DNA from 2 places in the Rhizobium sp. IBUN genome. Region 2 is predicted to be linked to the other one. Evidence: predicted binding sites of a transcription regulator. Region 2 holds the regulator's gene; the other holds the start of a gene.
What was found. The regulator HrcA, encoded in region 2, represses chaperone genes, less so after heat shock. The targets are predictions, from matches to a motif close to GTTAGCACTCNCNNNNNGNGAGTGCTAAC.

Region 1 (7,611 bases), on a different contig from region 2:
CGGCGAAGAGCACGTGCAGACCGAACCAAAGGGCAAGGTTGAGGATGACGCCGACTACCGCCGCGGTGATCGCCGAAAGGGCCGACGAGAGGTTTTCGTTGCTGCGCAGCTTCTCGATGTAGGGAGCCCCGGCGAAGATCCAGATGAAGCTCGGCACGAAGGTCGCCCAGGCGGCGAGGAAGGCGCCAAGGAAGCCCCCGGCAAGCGGCGCCATGGCGAGCGGGTTGCGATAGCCGGCGAGAAATCCGACAAAACAGAGAACAAGAACAAGTGGCCCGGGCGTCGTCTCGGCAAGTGCCAGTCCATCGAGTATCTCGGCCGGCTGAAGCCAGGCGTAATGGCCGACGGCGACCTGGCCGACATAGGAGAGGACGGCGTACGCGCCTCCGAAGGTGATGACGGCCATCTTGGAGAAGAAGATGAAGACCGCGCCGAAAACATTGGTTTCGCCGCTCAGGGTTTCGGCGATCAGGTCCGTCGGTACATCGAGGCCGCGAATGAAAAAGAGTGGCGACTGCCAGACAAGGATCCAGAACACGAGCACCACAAGAGGCCTTGCGATCACATGCGTAACCTCGGGAAAATGCGTGCGCGAAGAGGCTTGCGGCAAGACCGGCGCTGCCAATCGACGCTTGGAATACTTCATCCATAACAAGCCTGCTGCTCCGGCCAGGATGATAACCAGAGGAAACGGCAAGTTCAGGAAGAAGAGAGCCAGGAACGACGCTCCGGCCACATAATAATGAAAGCGCTCCCTCAGCGCTCGGCGCCCCACCCGGAGCAAGGCCTCGATGACGATTGCCAAAACGGCAGCCTTTACTCCGAAGAAAAGCGCGGGAAGCCACGCGGCCTCCTGAAAGACGGCGTAGAGGCTCGACAGCATCAGGATGACGAGGAAGCCCGGCAATACAAACAACAAGCCGGCAATGAGGCCGCCGCGCACGCCGTGCATCAGCCAGCCGATATAGGTGGCCAGTTGCTGAGCCTCCGGGCCAGGCAGCAGCATGCAGAAATTCAATCCGTGTAGGAAGCGCTCCTCGGAAATCCAGCGCTTCTCATCGACAATCGTCGTGTGCATCAGGGCGATCTGACCGGCCGGCCCGCCGAAGCCCAAGCAGCCGATGCGCGCCCATACACGCGCCGCCTCCCCAAGTGTCGGTACCGCTATGATTTCGTCCGCCGCGATCGTTTTGTTCACGGTTGCCGCCCCCTGCCCCAAGCTGCTCGATACCATCGGCGTGTATGCGCGGCAATCCTGACGCCACTCGCCCCGCGGGTGCCGCAAACGTTCCGGGGCTACAAAAGCTCTCCAGCTTCAGGACGTTCGGAAATCTCGGAGAGAACGCAGCCTGTCGCACTTCCGACAAGGATTTGCTGTTATGGCTGTTTGTGAGGACGGCGAAGAAAAATTGCGGCCGTTCTTGACTCCCCGTTGGGCCACTCCTAAATGCTGCCTCGCTAGCACTCACCAAGCACGAGTGCTAACACCCATCCGTGCGGGCCGCTCTCGGCCTGCTAGTGTCATTTGATCGAGGGATTAGACAATGGCAAGCACCAATTTCCGCCCCCTTCACGATCGCGTCGTTGTCCGTCGCGTTGAGTCCGAAGAAAAGACCAAGGGCGGCATCATCATTCCGGACACCGCCAAGGAAAAGCCGCAGGAAGGCGAAATCGTCGCCGTCGGTTCCGGCGCTCGTGACGAGTCCGGCAAGGTCGTCGCTCTCGACGTCAAGGCTGGCGATCGCGTTCTGTTCGGCAAGTGGTCCGGCACTGAAGTCAAGATCAACGGCGAAGACCTTCTGATCATGAAGGAAGCCGACATCATGGGCATCATCGGCTAATCAGCCGTTTTTCCCCTTTCCGATTTTAGCTACGGGCCCAAAGCCCGGACAACTCGAATTCAGGAGTTTCAATCATGGCAGCTAAAGAAATCAAGTTCGGCCGCACCGCGCGCGAAAAGATGCTGCGTGGCGTCGACATTCTCGCTGACGCAGTGAAGGTAACGCTCGGCCCGAAGGGTCGTAACGTCATCATCGACAAGTCCTTCGGCGCTCCGCGCATCACCAAGGACGGCGTTTCGGTCGCCAAGGAAATCGAACTGGAAGACAAGTTCGAAAACATGGGCGCCCAGATGGTCCGCGAAGTTGCTTCGAAGACCAACGACATCGCCGGCGACGGCACGACGACCGCAACGGTTCTCGCTCAGGCGATCGTTCGCGAAGGCGCCAAGGCTGTTGCAGCCGGCATGAACCCGATGGACCTGAAGCGCGGCATTGACCTCGCTGTTGCTGAAGTCGTGAAGGATCTCCAGGCCAAGGCCAAGAAGATCAACACCTCGGAAGAAGTTGCCCAGGTCGGCACGATCTCCGCAAACGGCGAAAAGCAGATCGGTCTCGACATTGCTGAAGCAATGCAGAAGGTCGGCAACGAAGGCGTTATCACCGTCGAAGAAGCCAAGACCGCTGAAACCGAACTCGAAGTCGTCGAAGGCATGCAGTTCGACCGCGGTTACCTCAGCCCGTACTTCGTCACCAACCCGGAAAAGATGATCGCTGATCTCGAAGACGCCTTCATCCTCCTGCACGAGAAGAAGCTCTCGAACCTCCAGGCCATGCTCCCGGTTCTCGAAGCTGTCGTTCAGACCGGCAAGCCGCTCCTCATCATCGCTGAAGACGTCGAAGGCGAAGCTCTTGCTACGCTCGTCGTCAACAAGCTGCGTGGCGGCCTGAAGATTGCTGCTGTCAAGGCTCCTGGCTTCGGCGATCGCCGCAAGGCCATGCTCGAAGACATCGCGATCCTCACGGGCGGCACTGTCATCTCCGAAGACCTCGGCATCAAGCTCGAGTCGGTTACCCTCGACATGCTCGGCCGCGCCAAGAAGGTTTCGATCTCCAAGGAAAACACGACGATCGTCGACGGTTCGGGCGCCAAGTCCGACATCGAAGGCCGCGTTGCCCAGATCAAGGCCCAGATCGAAGAAACCACCTCCGACTACGACCGCGAAAAGCTGCAGGAGCGTCTTGCTAAGCTCGCTGGTGGCGTTGCAGTCATCCGCGTCGGCGGTTCGACGGAAGTCGAAGTGAAGGAAAAGAAGGACCGCATCGACGACGCGCTCAACGCGACGCGCGCTGCTGTTCAGGAAGGTATCGTACCGGGCGGCGGCGTTGCCCTGCTGCGTTCCTCCGCCAAGATCTCCGTCAAGGGCGAGAACGACGACCAGGAAGCTGGCATCAACATCGTTCGCCGCGCTCTGCAGGCTCCGGCCCGTCAGATCGCCGAGAACGCTGGTGACGAAGCATCGATCGTTGTTGGCAAGATCCTCGAGAAGGGTCAGGACAACTTCGGTTACAACGCCCAGACCGGCGAATACGGCGACATGATCGCCATGGGTATCGTCGACCCGGTCAAGGTTGTTCGCACGGCTCTGCAAGACGCAGCTTCGGTTGCTTCGCTGCTGATCACCACCGAAGCCATGATCGCCGAGCTGCCGAAGAAGGACGCTCCGGCTGGCATGCCGGGCGGCATGGGCGGCATGGGCGGCATGGACATGATGTGATAGGCGAAAGCCTATCGCTGAAGCGTCCATAAAGCTTCACCGATCTATCTCCTGGTTTTCCCGGAATAGGAAGGGCGGTCTTCGGACCGCCCTTTTTCGTTCCGGCGCATGATTCGCCAGGTGAGCTTTTTCAATCGTCAGGTGAAACGTTTAACCGGATATCTGAATGCGCCTCGCATTCGGCGAAGCTTTCGCAGAGCTTGTGCGCCTGCATTATTTCTTCCAAAAGCTGTGTTATCCGTTCGCTGCAATTTTATGCACATTTCAGAGCTCACGAGAGCATTGAAACCGGTTGCACTTCGGCAGCCGCGCATTTTTTTGCTCTTTTTCGCGTCCCCCATACTTTCACGGTTGTTTTTCCACTCACAGTAGCGATCGGCATTATGCAAAAAGCGGATTGCCGTTTGCATGAAAGTGCCTATAAATCCCCGCGCATTCGGCGCGTGTCATCAGCCGATGGGTCACGATGCGCATCGATCCTGACCACGAGAATGCGACGTAGGATTCGGGACAACCCCTTCCCGAAAAATATATTAGAAGTTGAGTAACGCCCCCGTGAAATTGGAAGCGGTTCCGTGAGAAGAACCGGCAATCCAGACCCCATTTCCCGGTCGCCCGAGCATGATGCGCGGTGCAACATGAACCTGCTCATTTTTGCCGGACGTGCGGCGGGGGAAGCCGCACCTAAGCTGGGGAAAAATTTGTTCAAAATCGCGAGAACCAACGCCGCGGCACCGCTTATGCCGGGCTCACTGGATATCAGCAATCATGATCCTGAAATGCTGGCGCAGTTTTCCATTTCGGAAACCTGGGTCGGAGACCTGTCCAGCGGCGTGATCCGCCTCAAGGAATGGAGCGCCCTGCTGCACGGACTCCCGGCGCGGGTATGCGGCCTCCTGAGCCTCATACGCTGCTACGATCCGAAGGATCGCGATCACATCCTGGAACTCTTCGAGCAGGCTGCGACGCTCTCCTCATCCTTCTGTTTCTCGACCACCATCATGATGTCGAATGGCTTCCGTCAGCCGTTGTTCTGCATGGGCGAGTCGAACGGCCACGACGATGCTAATCACGGCAGCATGCTCGGTGTTTTCATCTTCCCTCGTTTCAAGACGAATACCGGCGGCGAGTTTGCCAGGCGCCAATAGACGCTCCCGCACATGAAAAAAGCCGGCCTTTTGGACCGGCTTTTTGCATATTTGCCTCAGATTTACGCAGGCCGTGCCGGGATATTCAACCCCTTTTCCGAGGCCGGCCGGGCGATGCAGCGCTCTAGCCAGTCCATCACGGCCGGGAAGCTCTTATAATCCAACACCTCACGCCCGCCGTAGAAGATGTCGGCACCGCGGAGCCACGGGAAGGTGGCGATATCGGCGATCGTGTAGAGATCGCCCATGATCCACTGGCGACCCTGGAGGCGTGCTTCCAGTACGCTCAGAAGCCGCTTTGATTCGTCGCGGTAGCGCTCCATCGGATACGAGTTGTTGGCAACCTTATCGGCCGCGAATTTGTAGAAGTGCCCGAACTGTCCGAACATCGGTCCGATACCGGCCATCTGGAAGAAGACCCACTGGATCGTCTCGTAGCGCCCGGCTGTATCTGATGGAATGAGTTTGCCTGTCTTCTCTGCCAAATAGAGCAGGATGGCACCGGATTCGAAAATGCCGATCGGCTTTCCATCGGGGCCATTGGGATCGATGATTGCCGGGATGCGGCCATTGGGATTGAGCGATACGAATTCCGGCGACTTCTGGTCGTTCGTGCTGAACGAGATCAGATGCGGTTCATAGGACAAGCCAAGCTCTTCAAGCGCAATCGATATCTTCACGCCGTTCGGGGTTGGCAACGAGTAAAGCTGGATGATATCCGGGTTCGCTGCTGGCCAGCGCGTCGTGATCGGAAATGCGGAAAGATCTGCCATCGGGGTCTCCATCTTGGGCGGCCGACCATAAAAGAGGCGCACCATCGATGGCAAGCCGACTTCGCCAAGATCGGTCGTTCAATAATAGAGAACGAAGTGTCCCTTTCCGTCCATCTTTCCACAACAGCAAAAAAAGGCGACAAAGTGGCATCCGAGGTTGCAACCGTGCCGGGGCACAACAACCTCAAACGCCATTCAACGGAGACAACGTTCATGTCGAATACCAACAATATTGTCATTCTTGTCGCTCGCGTCCTCTTGTCGTTCATGTTCATCCTTGCCGGCTTCGGCAAGCTGACCGATCCGGCTGGAACCGCTGGCATGATCGCCGGTGCTGGCCTTCCGGCGTCGACTGCCCTGACCTATCTCGCAGGCGCCTTTGAATTTGTAACTGGCCTCGCGGTTCTCGTCGGCTACCAGACGAAGATCGTCGGCTGGCTGCTCGCCGCCTTTTGTATCTTCACCGCTGTCGTCTTCCACCTGCCGACGGTCAACGTTCCGGATTTCCCGGCTGCCGCTCTCGGCTGGATCAACGCCCTGAACCAGATCATGGTCATGAAGAACTTCACGCTGGCCGGCGCTTACATCTTCCTCGCCATTGTCGGCCCGGGCCTCTACTCGCTCGACGCACGCCGCGGCGCCTACGCAGTCGCCTAAGCGATCAAGCATCCTCCCAAGCAGGAAAAACCCGCCGTCACCAGACGGCGGGTTTTTTCGTGTGTTGATTTGGCGATGGTCAGAGTGCCGAGCGAACGGCGTCGATCAGCCGCTGAACGGTCGCGTCGTTCGCGTGGCTTTCCTTGCGTGCCCTGACGAAGCAGGCCTGGGAGCGAAGGATGACGCCGTCGGACAAGATCTTCAGGTTGTTCGCGCGAAGAGTCGAACCAGTCGAGGTGATGTCGACGATGATATCGGCCGATCCCGAGGCAGGCGCCCCTTCCGTTGCCCCAAGGCTTTCGACGATCCGGTAGAGCTGGATGCCGTGCTGGCTGGAGAAGAATTGTTGCGTCAGCCGCCAGTATTTCGTGGCAATCGCCAGGCGCCGGCCGTGACGGGCGCGAAAGTCGGAAGCAACATCGCCGAGATCGGCCATAGTGTCGACGTCGAGCCAGATTTCAGGAACGGCAACCACGACATCGGCATGGCCGAAGCCGAGACGCGCGCAGATCTCGACGCGCTTGTCCGCCTCCGCCAGGCCCTCGCGGACAAGGTCTTCGCCGGTGACACCGAAATCGACGGTGCCGCTGCCGAGTTCACGGGAAATCTCGGAGGCGGAAAGGAAGGCAACTTCGACGTCGTCCCAACCTTCGACGCGTCCGCGATAGGAGCGATCGTTGCCGACAGCGGTGATCCTGATCCCGGCGCGTTCGAAGATCGCCGAGGCATCGTCCTTCATCCGGCCCTTGGAGGGCAATGCGATGGTAATCGTCATCATACGGTCCTCTCGGCTTCGATGCGATCCAGCCAGAGCGAGAAGCCGACGGCGGGAATGCGTTCCTTGGCGCCCAGGAACGTCATCAGGCGATCGAAACGACCCCCACCGGCGAGAACCGCCGACGTGCCCTGGGCGCCGATCTCGAAAACCAGGCCGGTGTAGTAATCCAGCGGACGCCCGAAGGCTGCGCGGTAATCGATCAGCGCCAAATCGACGCCGGCATTGGCCAGAGCGGCCACGCGGCCGTCGAAACGCGCCAGCGCGTTGCCGAGCTTGAGGCCCGCGGCATCGGCAAAACCGGCCAAGGCCGCCGAAGCATTGATCAGCGGTACGTTCAGCGACAGGAATTCTTCCAGCACGCGGAAGGCCGCATCATCGAGGCGCGTTTCGGAGAGGATCAGCTTTTCCTTCAGACGGCGCGCGATTTCGAGCGGCGAACGGCTGGCATTCGTCGAATAGCCCGTCGCCTGCATCGTCGCATCTATGTGTGCAACAAGTGCTGCTTCATCGTCGGCGGCAATCAGATGTGCCATCTCGTCACTCAATCCAGTTACGAACTGAGGGCTGACGAGGCTTGCCAGCAGAGCTTCGAGCTGGCTCATGTTGCCGAAGGCATGGATCAGGCGCTTCTGCCAGCCGAGCGGCAGGCCAAGCCCCTGCACCACTGCTTCGAAGACAGCCTGATCGCCGAGTGTCACC
Region 2 (7,611 bases):
GCAGGCTCACCGTTTTCAGCTCATCCTCAGCGGCCTTGAAGAAGGTGCTGGAGCGATTATCCGTCAAAAGGATCGGCGTGCCATCGGCGCCGAATAGCGCCCAGAGGTCAACGCTCGGATCGATGTCTGGCGCTTCCGGGAAGCACTTGGCAACTTCTTCGTTGCGCATCTTGCGGATATAGGCGACCTCGCCGTTGCCGATGCCGGCAAGTTCGGTTTTGGTCAGGTGCGAATTGGCTTCTTTCATCAACATTCCTGTACCTCCAAGAGAAGGGACCAACGGCTCAACATGCGCCGTTGTCCTACTGTGAGACCGAAATGTTAATTTTCTTCACCATGCGGCTCGGTTCGGGGCGGATGAGATCCACCGACAGCAACCCATTCTTGAGGCAAGCGCCCAAAACCTGCATGCCGTCGGCCAGAACAAAGGTCCGCTGGAACTGACGCGCGGCGATGCCGCGATAGAGATAATCGCGCTCTCCCTGCTCTGCCTGACGGCCGCGGATCGACAGCTGATTTTCCTCGACGGAGACATCGAGGTCGTCCTCAGCGAATCCCGCGACGGCAAGGGTTATGCGCAGCCTTTCCGGATCGCCGGAAGCGCGGTCAGGAGCAACGTGCTCGATATTGTAGGGGGGATAGCCATCACTCGCCTTGGAAAGGCGCTCCAGCGTCTTCTCCATGGCGTCAAAGCCCAAAAGCAGCGGGCTCGCGAAAGGCATCATGCGGCTCATCTTTCAAGTCCTTGATTCAAGCGACCTTGCCGGACCTGAAATGCAGCATCCGACTGCCGACAATATGGGAACTGCCGAGCCCGGGCGCAAGGCGGACGTCCATGCTCGCTCCGCGGAAGCCGGCAAGGGTCCGACCTTGACAAAGCAGGCGCCGCCTCGCATCAAATCCTGCCCGCGCCGGCTGTGCCGATTTGCGACGGGAATATAAACAAACGGTGCATGCCACGAAGACGCGCACCACGAGGATGGGAACGATCGGAATGGCAAACCCTAGAAAGATCATCATCGACACTGACCCCGGTCAGGACGACGCAGCCGCCATCATGCTGGCCTTTGGCAGCCCGGAAGAGCTCGATGTACTGGGCATCACCACGGTCGCCGGCAACGTGCCACTGTCCTACACCAGCCGCAATGCGCGCATCGTCTGCGAGCTCTGTGGTCGCACCGATACGAAGGTCTTTGCCGGCGCCGACAAGCCGATTGCGCGCAAGCTGGTGACAGCGGAGCACGTGCACGGCAAGACCGGCCTCGACGGTCCGGTTCTCGACGAGCCCACGATGCCGCTGCAGACGCAGCATTCGGTGGATTTCATCGTCGAGACGCTGCGCAGCGAGCCGGAAGGCGCAGTGACGCTCTGCACGCTGGGGCCGCTGACCAATATTGGCCTGGCCTTCCAGCAGGCGCCCGACATCATCCCGCGCGTCCATGAACTGGTCATGATGGGCGGCGGCTTCTTCGAGGGTGGCAACATTACGCCGGCCGCCGAATTCAACATCTACGTGGATCCTGAGGCAGCCGACATCGTCTTCCGCTCCGGCGTTCCGATCGTGATGATGCCGCTCGACGTCACGCACAAGCTTCTGACACGCAAGGACCGCGTCAAGCGCATGGCTGATCTCGGCACACGCCCGGCCATCGCCATGGTCGAGATGCTGGAATTCTTCGAACGCTTCGATGTCGAGAAATACGGCTCGGACGGCGGCCCGCTGCACGACCCGACGGTTATCGCCTATCTGCTGAAGCCGGAGCTTTTCAAGGGGCGGACCTGCAATGTCGAGATCGAGGTGAAGTCGGAACTGACTGCCGGCATGACCGTCGTCGACTGGTGGCACGTGACCCACCGCAAGCGCAATGCGCAGGTCATGCGCGATGTCGATGCGGACGGCTTTTTCGATCTGCTGATCGAGCGTTTCGCCCGCATCTGATTTCGGATTGTTTGACGGGCGCCTGAGGGATCAGGCGTCCTTCTGGTCGAAAACCGAATTGGTTTCGGGTTCGACCAGCTTCGGTCCGCCCTTGGCGACGCCGACCATGGCCGGGCGCAGAACACGCTCGCCAATCGTGTAGCCAGCCTGAACGACCTGAACAACGGTGTTGTTCGGCACCTCAGGGTTCGGTACTTCGAACATGGCCTGGTGGAAATTCGGATCGAACTTCTGGCCAACCGGCTCCAGCTTTCGGACGCCGTGGCGCTCGAGCGCCGACAACATCGAGCGTTCCGTCATCTCGACACCCTCGATCAGCGTTGTCAGGCCGGCATCAGCGGCAGCCTTTGCTTCCTCCGGAATCGCATCGATGGCGCGGCGCAGGTTGTCCGAAACGGCCAACATGTCGCGGGCGAAGCCAGCAGCCGAATAGGTCTTGGCGTCCTTGATTTCCCGCTCGGTGCGGCGGCGCAGGTTATCCATCTCGGCAGCAAGCCGCAGATAACGGTCGCGCAGCTCTGCGTTCTCGCCCTTCAGAAGTTCCAGCGGATCGGGCTGTGCGGTGGCTTCGTTCTCGACGTTTGCGGCAGCGTCCGCTGCGGCTTCGGCCGCGGCTGCGTCAGGTCCGTTCTTCGTCGTTTCGTCAGTCATGACGTTCTCCGGTGATTGGTGTCTTTTAGGATGTGCCCGATATCGAGCTTTGACGGGCAAAAATCAAGTCTGCGTGACTGAAAAGCGCGCGATGCGGGGCAACTCATGCCGGGTTGAGCGAGAGGGCCAGCTTGACTTGCTCGCGCTAAAGTTCTTTTATTTTAGAGCTACCTAAATCTTTCTTGCTTCGGCCTAATCCTGGGTCAGGGAGCTGCTACCATGAGCGATCAGAAAAGCTATTCCGGGCGCTGCTTCTGCGGCGCCGTGGAGATTGTTGCTACCGGCGAACCGGTGGCGATGGGATACTGCCACTGTGCCTCCTGCCGGCATTGGTCCGCAGGGCCGGTCAATGCCTTCACGCTCTGGCAGCCGCAGGCTGTCCGGGTCACTAAAGGCGGAGAGCATGTCGAGGGCTATCAGAAGTCCGATACCAGCGTGCGGAAGTTCTGCGAGCTGTGCGGTGGGCATCTCTACACCGAGCACCCGACCTGGGGCGTCACCGACGTCTACGCGGCACTTCTGCCGGATCTCGACTACACCCCGGCGCTGCACGTGAACTATCAGGAGAGCGTGCTGCGCATTCGTGACGGCCTGCCCAAATATAGAGACATGCCCGCGGAGATGGGCGGCTCGGGCGACACGTTGCCTGAGTAGCTGCGCTACTTCGCGCTGCGTGACAGTCGCGTCATAAGCTGAGCGGTATAATCCACCATCGGGACGATGCGCGAGTAGTTGAGACGCGTCGGCCCGATCACTCCCACGGCACCGACAATGCGGTCGTCATCATCACGATATGGCGCAACGATCAACGACGAGCCGGAGAGCGAGAAGAGCTTGTTCTCCGAGCCGATGAAAATGCGCACACCTGGCCCGCTTTCGGCCAGATTGAGGAGTTCCAGCAAGCTGTCTTTTTTCTCGAGGTCGTCGAACAGCATGCGCAGGCGGTCGAGATCGTCGGCACCGGCGAGACCGGCGAGCAAATTGGCGCGGCCGCGAATGATGAGCTGAGCCGGTTTGCCTTCGTCCGCGCTGCCGGACCACACAGCGATGCCGCGCTCGACGAGATCCTGCGACAGCGTGTCGAGTTCGCGGCGGACATCGTCCTTCAGTCGGCTCAGCTGATTGCGCAGTTCCGGCAGCGTCTGGCCGGTCATATGCGCGTTGAGGAAGTTTGCGGCCTCGGTCAATTGCGATGATGTGACGCCTGCCGGAAGCTCGATGATGCGGTTTTCCACCTGGTCGTGATCGCCAACGAGCACCGCAAGCGCCTTGGTCGGCTCGAGGCGAATGAACTCGACATGCTTGAGCACAGGATCGCTTTTCGAGGTGATGACAAGTCCGGCGCCGCGCGAAATGCCCGAGAGCATTCGGCTCGCCTCGTTCATCATCAATTCCATCGGATTGTCGCGGCTTTCGGCGCGCACCTGCCGATCGATGTTGGCACGATCCTCGGCCGAGAGATCGCCCACCTGCATGAAGGCGTCGACGAAGAAGCGCAGGCCGATCTGCGTCGGCAGACGCCCGGAACTGACATGCGGTGAATAGATGAGGCCGAGTTCTTCCAGATCGCTCATCACATTGCGTACGGACGCCGGCGACAGCGACATCGGCAGGATTCGCGAAAGGTTGCGGGAACCGAGCGGTTCGCCCGTTTCCAGATAGCCCTCCACGATGCGGCGAAAGATTTCCTTGGAGCGTTCATCCAGCGCAGCCACTGCCTCTGAAACCGACGTCGATCTGAACTCCATGAAACCTTGCGTACCCGTGCTGACGATGATCCGACAAAATATAGCCAATCTCTCCGCAGCGGCAAAAGGGAAATTGCAAATGGACGCTGCCAATCGTAGAAGCTCTCAACACCATAGCACGCATGATCTACCCGAAGCCTGCTTGGGTCTTCGGCACGATGATTAGGAGAATAGTATGCGGCCCTCAGGCAGAAAAACCGACCAGATGCGCAAGGTCTCTTTCGAGCGCAATTTCTCCAAGCACGCGGAAGGCTCCTGTCTGGTGAAGTTCGGCGATACGCATGTGGTGTGCACGGCGAGCGTCGAGGAAAAGCCGCCGGCATGGCTGCGCAACACCGGCAAGGGCTGGGTTACGGCCGAATACGGCATGCTGCCGCGCGCCACCGGCGATCGCATGAAGCGCGAAGCTGCGGCCGGCAAGCAGGGCGGTCGCACCCAGGAGATCCAGCGCCTGATCGGCCGCTCGCTGCGCGCCGTCGTCGACCTCAAGGAGCTCGGCGAGCGCCAGATCACCCTCGATTGCGACGTCATCCAGGCGGACGGCGGAACGCGCACCGCCTCGATCACCGGCGCCTGGATTGCGCTCTACGACTGCCTGAAATGGATGGAGAGCCGCAACATGCTCAAGGTCGAGCGCGTGCTCAAGGACCATGTCGCGGCCATTTCCTGTGGCATCTTCGCAAACCAGTCGGTCCTTGACCTCGACTATCTCGAAGACTCCTCGGCCGAGACCGACGCGAACTTCGTGATGACCGGCACTGGCGGTATCGTCGAAATTCAGGGCACCGCCGAAGGCACGCCCTTTACCGACGAGGAGTTCGCTTCGCTGATGACGCTCGCCAAGGGGGGCATTGCCGAACTCGTGGCGATGCAAAAGCAGGCGATCGCCGGATGAACGACGTGCTGGAAGGCATGCTGGAGACGGCGCTCTATGCTGAGGATCTCGACAAGGTCGAAGCCTTCTATGAAGGCGTTCTCGGTCTTTCGAAGATCTCGCGGAGCGGCAACCGGCATGTCTTCTTTCGCTGCGGCCCCGGCGTGCTGCTGATTTTCAATCCGAAAGAAACGATCAAGCCGCCCTCACCGACCGCGCTGCAGGTGCCGCCTCATGGCACGACAGGTGCGGGACACGCCTGTTTCCGCGTCTCGGGCGAAAATCTCGATGCGATTGCCGCCCGGTTGATGTCCGAAGGTGTTGCCATCGAATCCGAAGTCACCTGGCCGCAGGGCGGCCGATCGATCTATTTCCGCGATCCAGCGGGCAACAGCCTTGAATGCGCTGAAGCCCGTATCTGGGGCATCGAATAGGACAATCATGCGCAAGCTCGAAACCAAGACCATTGTCGTTGCCAGCCACAATGCCGGCAAGATCCGGGAAATCCAGGACCTGATCGGCCCCTTCGGCTTCACCGCGAAGTCGGCGGCTGAATTGAACTTCGTGGAGCCTGACGAAACCGGCACCACCTTCGAGGAAAACGCAAAGATCAAGGCGCTCGCTTCTGCAGAAGCCGCTGGACTTCCGGCGCTGTCGGATGATTCCGGCCTCGCCATCGATGCGCTCGGCGGCGATCCTGGCGTCTATACCGCCAACTGGGCCGAGAAGCCCGACGGGACCCGCGACTTCGCGATGGCGATGGAGAAAGTCGAGGCGGCGCTGGACAAGGCCGGCGCTTCAAAGCCGGAACAGCGTACCGCCCGCTTCGTAAGCGTGCTCTGCCTTGCCTGGCCGGACGGCCATACGGAGCTCTTCCGCGGTGAAGTCGAGGGCGCTGTCGTCTGGCCGCCGCGCGGCAGCCAAGGCTTCGGCTACGATCCGGTCTTTCAACCCGAGGGCTATGACACTACCTTTGGAGAGATGAGCGGGGAAGAAAAACACGGCTGGAAGCCGGGCGACGCAGAGGCCCTGTCGCACCGCGCCCGCGCCTTCAAGATTTTCGTCGAAACCTGCCTGGAAGCCTAAGGGCACACGTGGACACTTTGGAACAGCCTGACCTGATGCGCTATGCCGCTCTTCTGCCCGATACCGGCGAACCCGGCTTCGGCGTCTACGTGCATTGGCCGTTCTGCGCCGCCAAGTGCCCCTATTGCGATTTCAACAGCCATGTCCGCCACCAGCCGGTCGATCAGGAGCGCTTCACTGCGGCCTTCCTGAAGGAAATGGCAACGGTGCGCCAATTGAGCGGGGTGAAGACGGTGACGAGCGTCTTCCTCGGCGGCGGCACGCCCTCTCTGATGAACCCTTCGACGGTTTCGGCCATTCTCAATGGTATTGCCAAGCATTGGCATATGCCAGACGGTATCGAGATCACCATGGAGGCGAACCCCTCCAGCGTCGAGGCGGAGCGTTTCCGGGGCTATCGCGCCGCCGGGGTCAACCGCGTCTCGCTTGGCGTCCAAGCCTTGAATGACCGCGACCTGAAGTTTCTCGGACGGCTGCACGACGTTGCCGACGCGCTGAATGCGATCAAGCTGGCACGCGACATCTTTCCGCGGATGTCCTTCGACCTGATCTATGCTCGCCCGAACCAGACTGTCGAGGAATGGGAGCGCGAGCTGAAGGAGGCGATCTCCTACGCGGTCGATCACCTCTCGCTCTACCAGCTGACGATCGAGGAAGGCACGCCCTTCTACGGTCTTCACAAGGCGGGCAAGCTTGTCGTTCCGGACGGCGATCAATCGGCATTGCTCTACGAAGCGACGCAGGAGATCACGGCTCGCGAAGGAATGCCGGCCTACGAGGTGTCCAACCACGCGCGCCCCGGCGCGGAGAGCCGCCACAACCTCACCTATTGGCGTTACGGCGACTATGCCGGTATCGGCCCCGGCGCCCACGGGCGGCTGACGCGCGGCGCGATGAAGATCGCGACGGCGACCGAGCGGAAGCCGGAAAGTTGGCTCGATCTCGTCGAGCGCGACGGCCACGGCATCCTCGATCAGGAACAACTCGGCTACGAGGAGCAGGCGGACGAACTGCTGTTGATGGGACTACGCCTGAAGGAAGGTGTCGATCTCGCCCGCTGGCAACAGCTTTCAGGCCGCGATCTCGACCCAAAGCGTGAAGAATTCCTGCTGGAACACGGCTTCGTCGAGCGGATCGGCAATTCCCGGCTTCGCTGCACGCCGTCGGGTATGCTGATCCTCGATTCCGTCGTAGCCGACCTCGCCTGCTAGGCCGGCCGCTTTCGTCCCAGGGAAAACAACCGCCCGTCGATCGCCGCAAGGCCGATCGCGATCATCGCCATGCCGATCAGATGCTTGGCGTGCAGTTGCTCG

Region 1: a site for HrcA is predicted at 1,458-1,486, ahead of groES (co-chaperone GroES). Genes of this name have one in related genera too.

What each region holds. Positions count from the first base shown of each region.
Region 1 covers NZ_AZNV01000008.1:42,669-50,279, forward strand. Annotated here, with positions in the region: gene chrA (chromate efflux transporter) at 1-1,234, opposite strand, end outside; gene groES (co-chaperone GroES) at 1,545-1,841, shown strand; gene groL (chaperonin GroEL) at 1,916-3,556, shown strand; gene RHIBUN_RS0109880 (hypothetical protein) at 4,258-4,704, shown strand; gene RHIBUN_RS0109885 (glutathione binding-like protein) at 4,767-5,477, opposite strand; gene RHIBUN_RS0109890 (DoxX family protein) at 5,691-6,134, shown strand; gene hisG (ATP phosphoribosyltransferase) at 6,214-6,909, opposite strand; gene RHIBUN_RS0109900 (ATP phosphoribosyltransferase regulatory subunit) at 6,909-7,611, opposite strand, start outside.
Region 2 covers NZ_AZNV01000003.1:176,759-184,369, reverse strand. Annotated here, with positions in the region: gene RHIBUN_RS0104985 (DUF1150 family protein) at 1-253, opposite strand, end outside; gene RHIBUN_RS0104980 (Hsp20 family protein) at 303-734, opposite strand; gene RHIBUN_RS0104970 (nucleoside hydrolase) at 995-1,939, shown strand; gene grpE (nucleotide exchange factor GrpE) at 1,970-2,590, opposite strand; gene RHIBUN_RS0104960 (GFA family protein) at 2,810-3,244, shown strand; gene hrcA (heat-inducible transcriptional repressor HrcA) at 3,250-4,338, opposite strand; gene rph (ribonuclease PH) at 4,514-5,233, shown strand; gene RHIBUN_RS0104945 (VOC family protein) at 5,230-5,646, shown strand; gene rdgB (RdgB/HAM1 family non-canonical purine NTP pyrophosphatase) at 5,654-6,298, shown strand; gene hemW (radical SAM family heme chaperone HemW) at 6,334-7,509, shown strand; gene RHIBUN_RS0104930 (DMT family transporter) at 7,506-7,611, opposite strand, start outside.